DNA from 3 places in the Streptomyces sp. AC627_RSS907 genome. Region 1 is predicted to be linked to each of the others. Evidence: riboswitches for the same ligand, from Rfam matches in the RefSeq annotation. Region 1 holds a riboswitch; each other region holds the start of a gene.
What was found. A riboswitch is a leader RNA that binds a small molecule or an ion and turns the genes downstream of it on or off. The one in region 1 is predicted to bind cyclic di-AMP.
Positions count from the first base shown of each region.

Region 1 (3,883 bases):
CTCCACCAGCGCGGCCTTCGCCTCGCACTCCTTGAGCGGGGCCAGCGCCGCCCGGGCGTCCTTGGCGTACCGGACGGTGTCCCGCCGCGCCTGCTCCAGCGCGGGGTGGGCGCGCAGCAGCCGCAGCGCCTCCGCGTGCCGGGCGTCGTCACTGAGGTCGGAGTCCAGCAGCTCGCACAGGGCGACGTCCTCGGCCAGCCCCAGCCGGGCCGCCCGCTCGCGCAGCCGCAGCACCGGGAGGGTCGGGATGCCCTCGCGCAGGTCGGTCCCGGGCGTCTTCCCCGACTCGCTGGAGTCGGAGGCGATGTCCAGGACGTCGTCCGCGAGCTGGAAGGCGACGCCGAGGCGCTCGCCGTACTGGGTCAGCACGTCGACGACCGTCTCGTCGGCGCCGGACATCATCGCGCCGAACCGGCAGGAGACCGCCACCAGCGATCCCGTCTTGCCACCCAGCACGTCCAGGTAGTGGTCGACCGGGTCGCGCCCGTCCTGCGGGCCCGCCGTCTCCAGGATCTGGCCGGTGACCAGCCGCTCGAACGCGAGGGCCTGCACCCGGACCGCCTCGGGTCCGAGGTCGGCGAGGATCTGGGAGGCGCGGGCGAAGAGGAAGTCGCCGGTGAGGACCGCGACCGAGTTGCCCCAGCGGGTGTTCGCGCTGGGCACGCCGCGCCGCACGGCGGCCTCGTCCATCACGTCGTCGTGGTACAGCGTGGCGAGGTGGGTCAGCTCCACGACCACGGCCGAGGGCACGATCCCGGGAGCGTAGGGGTCGCCGAACTGGGACGCGAGCATCACCAGCAGTGGCCGGAACCGTTTGCCTCCGGCACGCACCAGGTGCTGGGCGGCCTCCGTGATGAAGGGCACCTCGCTTTTGGTTGCCTCAAGCAACCCTTCCTCGACAGCCACCAATCCGGCCTGGACATCGGCTTCCAGAGCCTGGTCCCGCACGCTCAGCCCGAACGGCCCGACGACGGTCACGAGGGGTCTCCTGTCTGCTGGTGTCTACTGGCGATTACCTGGCTTGTCGATAGGTCGCTGCCACCACTCGACTCAGCGTATCCGGTCACGTTTCGATCACCGCTAGCGCCCACCGTTACAGGCCGGTCGGTATCGGATCATGCGCGCTATGTTTTTGATCAGCCGATATGAGCAGATATTGATCGACACGGCCCGAGCGGCGTGACACGGGACACGGGTGGCCGAAAGCCGCCACCGAAGATCCCACCACCGCCCCCGACGGCCCGCACTCCGAGAACGTCACCCACTCGGCACTCGCACTCCTCTTCCCGCTCCGAACAGATGCCCGCACGGCGCGAGGAAACACCAACAGGGACGGGAAGGACACGACCGCGCGAGGCGCGGTCGACCGGGGCGGGTGCGGGACGCGAGGGGCGAGGAACCGGGCCGGACCGCCGACCGGCGCCAATCCCCCGCGGCGGCGGCCGGTTGACGACCAGTTGAGCCTAATGCCCGATTTGCCGTTCTTTTCGCGTCCAGTGACTTGACTCACGCCGTCCGCCCGCCGGCAGCTCCGCCCCAAGCTGTGCGGTCCCTTTGCCCCGCAAGCCAGTTGAGGCCGGGCGACCGAAAAGGATCAAGCACCCCAAACACCTCGGAACAAGGTCAACAGGAGCGTTGGGTGATTCCTGCACTTGTTTCGGACATCTTTTCTCGCATACCTTCCCGGCCTGTCGGGTGGACGCCGAATCCTGCCACCGCCCGGACGCACAGTCATCCACCAACAAACTCGCAGGCAGGAGCGGGGGACCCAGGTAAGTCGCCGCGCCGGTCACCACCGGAGCGGCTCGGGGTGAAGCCGTGCCCGTCAGGGCGCGGCCGGGCACCTCCCCGCCCGAACCCGACAGCTCACCTCGCAGGCGTAAGGAGAGGGACTCAACATGTCTGTCAACGGTCAGAACCGTCGCGCCCGGACCACCCGCATCGCCCGCAAGCTCGCCCTGGCCGGCACCGGCGCCGCCGTACTCGCCCTGCCGCTCATCGGCGCCACCGGCGCGTCCGCGGCCACCCCCGCCGCCCCGACCGCCGCCACGGCGACGACGTACCCGGACAACCTCGACGGCTGGATCCGCGAGTCGCTCGCCATCATGGCGCAGCACGGCATCCCCGGGTCGTACGAGGGCATCCACCGCAACATCATGCGGGAGTCGTCGGGCAACCCGCTCGCCATCAACAACTGGGACATCAACGCCGTCAACGGCACCCCGTCCAAGGGCCTGCTCCAGGTGATCGACCCGACCTTCCAGGCCTACCACGTGGAGGGCACCTCCTGGGACCCGTACGACCCGGTCGCCAACATCACCGCGGCCTGCAACTACGCGGCCGACCGGTACGGCTCGATGGACAACGTCTTCGGCGCGTACTGAGCCGTATCGACCCGTCCCGAGTCATGCTGATCCGTACCGAGCTGTAATGATCCGCACTGATCCGCACTGATTCGTACTGATTCGTACTAGGACGTTCCGAAGACACGCTCGAGGACGACGGCCACGCCGTCGTCCTCGTTCGTCAGGGTGACCTCGTCGGCCACCGCCTTGAGTTCCGGGTGGGCGTCGGCCATGGCGACGCCGCGGGCCGCCCAGTGGAACATGGGGATGTCGTTGGGCATGTCCCCGAAGGCGATGGTGTGGCGCCGGGACAGGCCCAGGTGCTCGGCGGCCAGCGCCAGGCCCGTCGCCTTGGTGATGCCGCACGGCTGGAGTTCCACCGTCCCCGGCCCCGACATCGTGACCGTCGCGAGGGAGCCGACCACCGTGCGGGCCGTCGCCGCCAGCTCGTCGTCGGTCAGATCGGGGTGGCGCAGCAGCACCTTGCTGATCGGCGCGCTCCACAGCTCGTCGCGCCGCTCGACCCGCACCGCCGGAAGCGTCGGGTGGGGCATCAGGTACCCCGGCTCGATCAGCGTCAGGCCGTCCACACCGTCCTGGTCGACCGCGGCGTACACCTGCCCCACCTCGGCCTCGATCTTGCCGAGCGCGGTCTCGGCCAGCTCCCGGTCCAGGGTGACCGACCACAGCATCCGGTGCGCGCCGGCGTCGTACACCTGCGCGCCCTGTCCGCACACCGCGAGCCCCGTGCAGCCGAGGCGGTCGAGCAGGGACCGCACCCTGGGCGCCGGCCGCCCGGTCACCACCAGATGCCGCGCACCGGCCTCGGCCGCCCGCGCCAGCGCGGCCAGCGACCGGTCGGAGACGGTGTCGTCGCCGCGGAGCAGCGTGCCGTCGAGGTCGGTGGCGACGAGTGAATACGCGGTGCGGTCCATGATCAGAGAATACGGACACCGCACCTGTCCGACTCACCCACGATCGCATCCGAGCGAGGACGCACGACTCCGCACGACAAGGCTCGAGGACAGCGCGAGGACCGCACGAACGTGTCCGAAACCTGGCAGATCATCGGCTAAAGCCGGTTGAAGGCCTGTGCACCGATTGGCAACAACATCCCCCGCTACCTACCCCGCGGGGCGGCCCCGGGGGTACCTTCCTGTTGTCCAGGGGGACTTGATCGGGGGGTCGGGTTGAACGGCGGACGTGTACGCGTGCTCAGGCCGCAGGAGCTGAGCGAGGGGGAGCGGGAGCACTGGCGCGAGCTGCGCGCCAGGTCGACGACGCCGCGCAACCCGTTCATGGAACCGGAGTTCACCGACGTCGTGGCCCGGGTACGGCCGCGGGCGCGGGTGGCGGTGCTGTACGACGGCGGTGAGGCGGCCGGTTTCCTGCCGCACGAACGCGGACCGCTCGGGCAGGGCCGGGCGATCGGGCTCGGGGTGTCGGACTGCCAGGGCGCGGTACTGCGCCCTGGTCTCGTTCCGGACATCCGCCAACTGCTGCGGGCCTGCTCCCTGTCGAGCTTCGCCTTCGACAAC
Region 1 covers NZ_JAGMUE010000095.1:7,362-11,244, reverse strand. The annotation lists gene KUM32_RS20705 (polyprenyl synthetase family protein) at 1-978, opposite strand, end outside; cyclic di-AMP (ydaO/yuaA leader) riboswitch at 1,730-1,894, shown strand; gene KUM32_RS20700 (transglycosylase SLT domain-containing protein) at 1,899-2,384, shown strand; gene KUM32_RS20695 (HAD family hydrolase) at 2,471-3,280, opposite strand; gene KUM32_RS20690 (GNAT family N-acetyltransferase) at 3,557-3,883, shown strand, end outside.

Region 2 (3,883 bases), on a different contig from region 1:
GCGCCTCGCCGCGGAACCGGCCGAGCTGCGCTGGCGCGGCGGACTCATCATGCGCGGTCTGCGCACCCTGCCCGTCTCCTTCACACCGGGCACGTCATCGGCCGACAAGGGTGGCCCGGCGACGCAAAAGTGACACGCGCTCAACTCTGTGATCTTCACGTGATCTGTGCGGGATGAACTTGTGACAGGCGATCATCTGCCTATACGTTCACGGATCAGCGTGGTGGGGAGCATCGTCCACCGCGTGGCCCACGTCGTCTCGTGAAAGGTCGTCGCATGCTCTCCGGGAACGGTCGTCACCGCCGCCCCCGCCAGGCTCCCGCCCTGGTCGTCGCCGCCGGAGTGACCGGCTCCGCCATCGCGATCCCCCTCCTCGGCGCCACCGGCGCCCACGCGGCCGACGGGGTGAACTGGGACCGGGTCGCCGAGTGCGAGACCGGCGGAGCCTGGAGCCAGAACAGCGGCAACGGGTACTACGGCGGCCTGCAGCTGTCCCAGGAGGCATGGGAGCAGTACGGCGGTCTGGCGTACGCGCCGAGCGCCGACCAGGCCAGTCGCGCCCAGCAGATAAGAGTCGCCGAGAAGATCCACGCGGCCCAGGGCATCGCCGCCTGGCCGACCTGCGCCGTGCTCTCGGGGCTGGGCGACGACCGGGTGCCCGCGGACAGCGGTACGGCGGCGACGGGTGACGGCCCGTCGAAGGGGTCGGACACCTCGGGGACGTCGACCGCCCCCGAGTCGGCCGAATCGCCGGAACCGTCCGGTGTCTCCGGCTCCTCCGGTCCGGCCGGGACGACGGAGCCGACGTCCGGCACGTCGCCTTCCTCTTCCGCCCCGCCGACTCCTGACTCCTCGTCGGCCACGGAGGACGAACCGGCCAAGTCCGACACATCCACCGAATCCGATTCCACGGCGCGCACCGACCGGCGCGGGTCCGGCGGTTCGTCCACGGCCACGCCCGAGGACGGGGAGACGGGCAAGGCGGGGCAGGAGGGCGGCACTTCGGGGCTCACCGACACCGGGGACTCCGGTTCGGGCCGGCACCGCGGCGGCAGTGCCGACGAGGGGACGGCGGACGGCCGTACGGCTGGGTCGTCGGGCCGGCACGCCTCGCGCGGCGAGGGTGGCGCGCGGGAGGTCGTGGACGGCTCCTACACCGTCCGTTCCGGTGACAGTCTCTGGGGCATCGCCGACTCCCTTGAGATCGACGGCGGATGGCACTCGCTGTACGCCGGCAACAAGACGGTCGTCGGCGACGACCCGGACCACATCCTGCCCGGTCAGACCCTTACGGTCACGGGCGAACCGGTCGAGAAGTAGGGGGAGTTCGCGTCACGGTTCGGGGGCGTATGTCCGTTTTGGATCTCGTGAGAGATAGGTCTCAGAAGCCGTGATCGTCTTTGAAAAACCGCGGAGCGCGTGCCTACGGTCATGACCGCTCGCCACCGCGGGCCCCGGTTGCCGCAACGCCGAATCCTGCCAGCGGCCGTCCGGGAACAGTCGTCGCGTCGAGCGCCGAAGGCAGGAGCGGGGGACCCAAGGTAGGTGCCGCACCGGGCAGTTGACCGGAGCGGCTAGGGGTGGAGCCGAGTTCCGTGAGGAACCCGGCCGGGCAACTCAACCGGCCCGAACCCGACAGCTCACCTCGCAGGCGTCGGTGAGGGGATCGATCCATGCTGTTCTCCGGCAAGGGCAAGCACCGTCGTCCGTCCAAGGCCACCCGTGTCATCGCCGTCGCCGGTGTCACCGGCGCGGCCGTCGCCGCCCCGCTGATGGCGGCCGGCAACGCCTCCGCCGCCACCGCGTCCGAGTGGGACACCGTCGCCCAGTGCGAGTCCGGCGGCAACTGGTCCATCAACACCGGCAACGGCTACTACGGCGGCCTGCAGTTCTCCGCCTCCACCTGGGCCGCCTACGGCGGTACGCAGTACGCCGCCACCGCCGACCAGGCCACCAAGGCGCAGCAGATCGCGGTCGCCGAGAAGGTGCTCGCCGGTCAGGGCAAGGGTGCCTGGCCGGTCTGCGGCACCGGCCTGTCGAACGCCGCGTACACCGGTGGCGGCTCGGGAGGGACCCAGGACAGCGGTTCCTCGCAGGGCTCCGACTCCGGCGGCTCCGAGAGCGCGCAGAGCCAGAGCGGTGGCTCCACCGAGCGTTCCACCGAGCAGAAGGCCTCCCGCTCCGCCGAGCGTCCGGCGGCCAAGAAGGAGACCGTCACCACCCCGACCGGCAAGAAGGTCGAGAAGGGTGACGGCGAGTACAAGGTCGTCGAGGGCGACACCCTCAGCTCGATCGCCGAGGCGCACGACGTCAAGGGTGGCTGGGCGAAGCTGTTCCAGCTGAACGACGACATCGTCGACGACGCCGACCTGATCTACCCGGGCCAGCAGCTGCACCTGAAGTAAGCGGCGGCCCCCTTGCTCCCGTCCCGGTGCGTGTTCCCCCGTACGCGCCGGGACGGGATTTTCACGTTCCGCCCCCGCCGCCGCTCCTGGGCCCCGCTCCCGTCCCGCTTCGCTCCCCGATTCCGCCTCCGTTTCCGCGGACGTCTTTGTTCCGTTCGGAAACAATTTACTCTCGGTTCTGTCCATCGGGTGGGCGACCGGCTGGCCGATCGCCCGGAGCCGGTTAGGCTCGTCCCGCAGAGCCGCTGCGGTCCTGCGGACCCGCGTCACACCGAAGCGTCACATTGAAGAAGGAGATGCTCGTGCCGTCCATCGACGTCGTCGTAGCCCGGGAAATCCTGGACTCCCGAGGCAACCCCACGGTCGAGGTCGAGGTCGGCCTCGACGACGGCAGCACGGGTCGTGCCGCCGTGCCGTCCGGTGCCTCCACCGGCGCCTTCGAGGCCATCGAACTCCGTGACGGCGATGCCAACCGTTACCTGGGCAAGGGCGTCGAGAAGGCCGTCCTGGCCGTCATCGAGCAGATCGGCCCGGAGCTCGTCGGCTACGACGCCACCGAGCAGCGCCTGATCGACCAGGCGATGTTCGACCTCGACGCCACCGACAACAAGGGCTCGCTCGGCGCCAACGCCATCCTCGGCGTCTCGCTCGCCGTCGCCCACGCCGCCTCCGAGGCCAGCGACCTGCCGCTCTTCCGCTACCTGGGCGGCCCGAACGCGCACCTGCTGCCGGTGCCGATGATGAACATCCTGAACGGCGGCTCGCACGCCGACTCCAACGTGGACATCCAGGAGTTCATGATCGCCCCGATCGGCGCGGAGTCCTTCTCCGAGGCCCTGCGCTGGGGCGCCGAGATCTACCACACCCTGAAGAAGGTCCTGAAGAACAAGGGCCTGGCCACCGGCCTCGGCGACGAGGGCGGCTTCGCCCCGAACCTCGGCTCCAACCGCGAGGCCCTCGACCTCATCCTCGAGGCGATCAAGGAGGCCGGCTACACCCCCGGCGAGCAGATCGCCCTCGCGCTCGACGTCGCCGCGTCCGAGTTCTACAAGGACGGCTCCTACACCTTCGAGGGCAAGGAGCGCTCCGCCGCCGAGATGACCGAGTACTACGCGGAGCTCGTCGACGCGTACCCGCTGGTCTCCATCGAGGACCCGCTGTTCGAGGACGACTGGGAGGGCTGGAAGACCATCACCGACAAGCTCGGTGACAAGGTCCAGCTCGTCGGCGACGACCTGTTCGTCACCAACCCGGAGCGCCTGGCCCGCGGCATCGAGGAGGGCGCCGCCAACGCCCTGCTGGTCAAGGTCAACCAGATCGGTTCGCTGACCGAGACCCTGGACGCCGTCGAGCTCGCCCAGCGCAACGGCTTCAAGTGCATGATGTCCCACCGCTCCGGCGAGACCGAGGACGTCACCATCGCCGACCTGGCCGTCGCCACCAACTGCGGCCAGATCAAGACCGGCGCACCGGCCCGC
Region 2 covers NZ_JAGMUE010000115.1:1,205-5,087, forward strand. The annotation lists partial or broken gene KUM32_RS25130 (cytochrome P450) at 1-133, shown strand, start outside; gene KUM32_RS25135 (transglycosylase family protein) at 277-1,320, shown strand; cyclic di-AMP (ydaO/yuaA leader) riboswitch at 1,504-1,669, shown strand; gene KUM32_RS25140 (transglycosylase family protein) at 1,674-2,405, shown strand; gene eno (phosphopyruvate hydratase) at 2,708-3,883, shown strand, end outside.
Region 2: it holds a riboswitch for cyclic di-AMP, as region 1 does, so the genes downstream of both, KUM32_RS25140 (transglycosylase family protein) here and KUM32_RS20700 (transglycosylase SLT domain-containing protein) in region 1, are expected to answer to the same signal.

Region 3 (3,883 bases), on a different contig from region 1:
AGGGGGACGAGCTCGACGTCGACCGGGATGCCGGGCTCGAACCGGACGGCGGTGCCGGCGGCGATGTTCAGCCGCTTGCCGCGGGCCGCGTCACGGTCGAAGTCGAGACCGGGGTTGGCCTCGGCGAAGTGGTAGTGGGATCCGACCTGGACGGGCCGGTCGGCGGTGTTGAGCACGGTCAGGCGGACGCTCGGGCGTCCCTGGTTGAAGGCCACCGGCTCGGGGGCGAACAGGATCTCTCCGGGAATCATGACTGCCGCGCCCGTCAGATGATCGGATCGTGGACGGTGACCAGCTTGGTGCCGTCGGGGAAGGTGGCCTCGACCTGCACGTCGTGGATCATCTCGGGGATGCCCTCCATGACGTCGTCGCGCTGGAGCACCGTGCGTCCGGAGGCCATGAGTTCACTGACCGTACGACCGTCGCGGGCGCCTTCGAGGATGTGCGCGGTGATCAGCGCGACGGCCTCGGGATGGTTGAGCTTCACGCCTCGTGCGCGGCGCTTCTCCGCCACGTCCGCGGCCACATGAATGAGCAGTCTCTCCTGCTCGTGCGGGGTCAGCTGCACTTGCCACCTCACAGGGCATCACGCCAGGACCGAGCGGTCCGGCTGCCGCGGCCACCGCGACGGCTATAGATGTAACACACACGAATACGCCGGAAGGCGCCTCGTGGTGTCCGGAAACCGCAGGTGGATCGGGGTGGAGAGTAGGTCCGCAGTGTTTCCGCCGCGTCACCTGGATTTGACCGACTGATTACCGGTGCCGCCCGCCGCCGCCCGCCGCCCGGCAGACCAAGCGCGCCATACGGCCGAATACCTTCGCCGCCATCGGGTGCGCCGCCGCCCAACCGGCCCGGTCCAAGGCACAACTGACCGACCGGCACGTGGCCGTCGCGCATCCGGCCGGGCGCGGGCGGGTCGACACCGCGCCGCACGGTGCCCCCGGTCAGGAACAGGCGGGTTCGGGCAGTCGAGGTGACAGGGATCCGAAACGGACCAAACGGCGTACCCCCTTTCGGCGTAGGAACACCTCCGGTTTCCGACCCTCCGAGGTTGCGCGACGCGCGTGTCCAAGCGGCGGAACAAGCCATTCCGCCGCAGGTCCCGGAGCCGGTCGGACACCCGGCGACGGCTCGAACCCGGGTGCGCCCCCTCGAACGGGCGAGTGGTGAGTAACAACACAAAGAGCACGTTCCGTTGGGATTTTCCCACCGGACGAGACAAGATCCGTGACTGACGACAAGCCCCCGCCGCAGCGGCGGGGCGGTCCGGGCGGACGCCGAGTCCTGCCGCCGCCCGGACGACCGGTCGACAGGAGTGGATCGGCAGGAGTGGAGGACCCAAGCACGACGGGTCGCCGGAACGGTCATCTCCGCGAGAGGTGCGCCGGGCCGAGCAGCCCTTGGGGTGAAGCCGCACTCGTGCGGCCGGGCAACTTCGCCAGCCCGAATCCGACAGGTCATCCTTCACAGGCGGCTGACGAAGGGTTGCGCATGTCCGCGCTCAATCGTGTCCCGTCCCTGATGGCCCGTGCCGGTACGGCCTCGGCTCTGACCCTCGCCGCCGTGGGCGGCTCCGTCGTGGTCCCCGGTGTCGCTTCCGAAGCGGCGGCGGTGTCCCATGCGACCAAGGCCCTCAAGATCGCGGCCTCCAAGAAGGGTGCCCCGTACAAGTGGGGCGCCACCGGACCAAGCAGGTTCGACTGCTCGGGACTGACGCAGTACTCGTTCAAGAAGGCCGGCAAGAAGCTTCCGCGCACCGCGGCCCAGCAGTACAACAAGACCCGTCACATCTCCGCCAAGAGCCGCAAGGCCGGGGACCTGGTCTTCTTCCACTCGGGCCGCAGCGTCTACCACGTCGGCATCTACGCCGGGAAGGGCAAGATCTGGCACGCCCCGAAGACCGGGGACGTGGTACGCCTGCAGAAGATCTGGACCAACAGCGTCTGGTACGGCCGGGTCAAGTAGCCGATCCCGGCAGGTGACGGTGGGCCGGGCACCGTCACCTGCCCGGATGCCGTGGGTCGCCCTCACCGCCCGGCGGCCTCACCCCTGGGGCTCAGGGCCCCCCACGACCTGCCCCGCGGCCGTGACCGGTTCCGGCGTCACCGGCCGGCCCGGGGGTGACCAGGGCAGTTCGATGGAGACGGTCTTGCCGCCCTCGCGCGTGGGCCGCACTCTCAGTCTGCCGCCGCACTCCGCGGTCAGCCAGCGGATGATCACCATGCCCCGGCCGTTGTCCTGCTGGACGGCGGCGGGCAGGCGCTTGGGGAAGCGGGGATGGCTGTCGGTGACGCCGATGCGCAGGCGTGCCTCACGGTCGAGCCCGAGGTCCACCGTGAAGGTGGGGGACTGTCCGAGCGTGTGCTGGACCGCGTTGGTCGCCAGCTCGGAGACGATGAGCCGGACGGTGTCGGACACGTCGGTGTCCGCCGGCAGGCCCCACTCCGCCAGCGTGCCGACCACATAGGTACGCGCGACGGCCACCGAGGCGGGATCGCTCGGCAGAGTGATGGATGCTTCCAGATGGTCTGCCATGGAGAAGTCGTCCCTTTCCCACGGGACCGCGGTCCGACAAGGAGCGGATGGTTCGAGTACGGTCCCGGACTGGTGCTTCGCCGCCAGACTGCCATCACCAGGGGGCGAAGGGTGGCGATCCACCAAGATATGCATATATCTGTCGCTCGAAGCGGTGAACTCTGCGACGGCAGAGCGTATTCGCGCGGCCCATAGGGAGTAAGGGAGTGGCCCATGCAGCACGGTCCCGTGGTGCGCCGCCGGAAACTGGGCGCCGAACTGCGCGCCCTGCGCACATCGGCGGGAATCACCAGCCGTGAGGCGGCCCAGCTGGTGGGATGGCACCAGTCGAAGGTCAGCCGGATCGAGACCGGGACCAGCGGTGCGAAACCGGCCGATGTGCGCTTACTGCTGGACGCCTTCGGAGTGGACGACGCCCAACTGCGCGAGCTGCTGGTGATGCTGGCGGGCTCCGACGACACGGGCGGCCGGAACCACTGGTGGCACGCCTACCGGGGGGTGCTGCCGCCCACGTACCGGGACTTCATCAGCCTGGAGTCCCAGGCGAGCGCGATGCGCACGCTGGAGACCACGGTGGTCCCCGGGCTGCTGCAGACGCCGGAGTACGCCCGTGCGGTGACCCGCGCCGCGGTGGACGGGCTGTCCGAGGAGCGGCTGGACACGCTGGTGGAGGTCCGGCTGGCCCGGCAGGACGTGCTGCGTACGCAGCGGCCCCTGGAACTGAGCGCGGTCCTGGACGAGGCGGTGCTGCGCCGGGAGGTGGGCGGGCCCGGGGTCATGTCCCGTCAGCTGGCGCGACTGGTCGAGGCCGCGCGTCTGCCCCACGTCCGGCTCCAGGTCCTGCCGTTCGCCGCGGGGGCGCACATCGGCGTCACCGGCCCTTTCGTAATTTTCTCTTTTTCGAGCACTTCTGATCTAGACGTAGTTGTTCTCGACCATTTGACGAGTAGCCTGCACCTCGAACGGAAAGAAGACCTCGAGGCCTACACCGAGGCCTTCGATGCCCTTGTGACCCATGCCCTTTCGCCCGAGGACTCGTTGGACTTCATCGCCGCGACCGCGGCAGGCGCGTAAGGAGGCACACCATGTCAGGCACCATTCGAGGCTCCATGCCGGAACTCCCCCGCAGCATCCCCGCCGGCACCGGTCTGCCCGGGGTGCGGTGGCTGCGCAGCAGCTACAGCACCGGGGCGAACAACTGCGTGGAGACGGCCCGGCCGTCGGCCGGCCCCTGGGCCGGACTCCTCGCGGTACGGGACTCCAAGATCCCGGCCGGACCCGCGCTGCTCTTCTCCCCCGAGAGCTGGGCGTCGTTCACGGCCGGGATCCACGGCCGCTGACACCG
Region 3 covers NZ_JAGMUE010000098.1:93,291-97,173, reverse strand. The annotation lists gene KUM32_RS22040 (urease subunit beta) at 1-251, opposite strand, end outside; gene KUM32_RS22035 (urease subunit gamma) at 266-568, opposite strand; cyclic di-AMP (ydaO/yuaA leader) riboswitch at 1,269-1,491, shown strand; gene KUM32_RS22030 (C40 family peptidase) at 1,495-1,968, shown strand; gene KUM32_RS22025 (ATP-binding protein) at 2,047-2,538, opposite strand; gene KUM32_RS22020 (helix-turn-helix transcriptional regulator) at 2,752-3,612, shown strand; gene KUM32_RS22015 (DUF397 domain-containing protein) at 3,648-3,878, shown strand.
Region 3: it holds a riboswitch for cyclic di-AMP, as region 1 does, so the genes downstream of both, KUM32_RS22030 (C40 family peptidase) here and KUM32_RS20700 (transglycosylase SLT domain-containing protein) in region 1, are expected to answer to the same signal.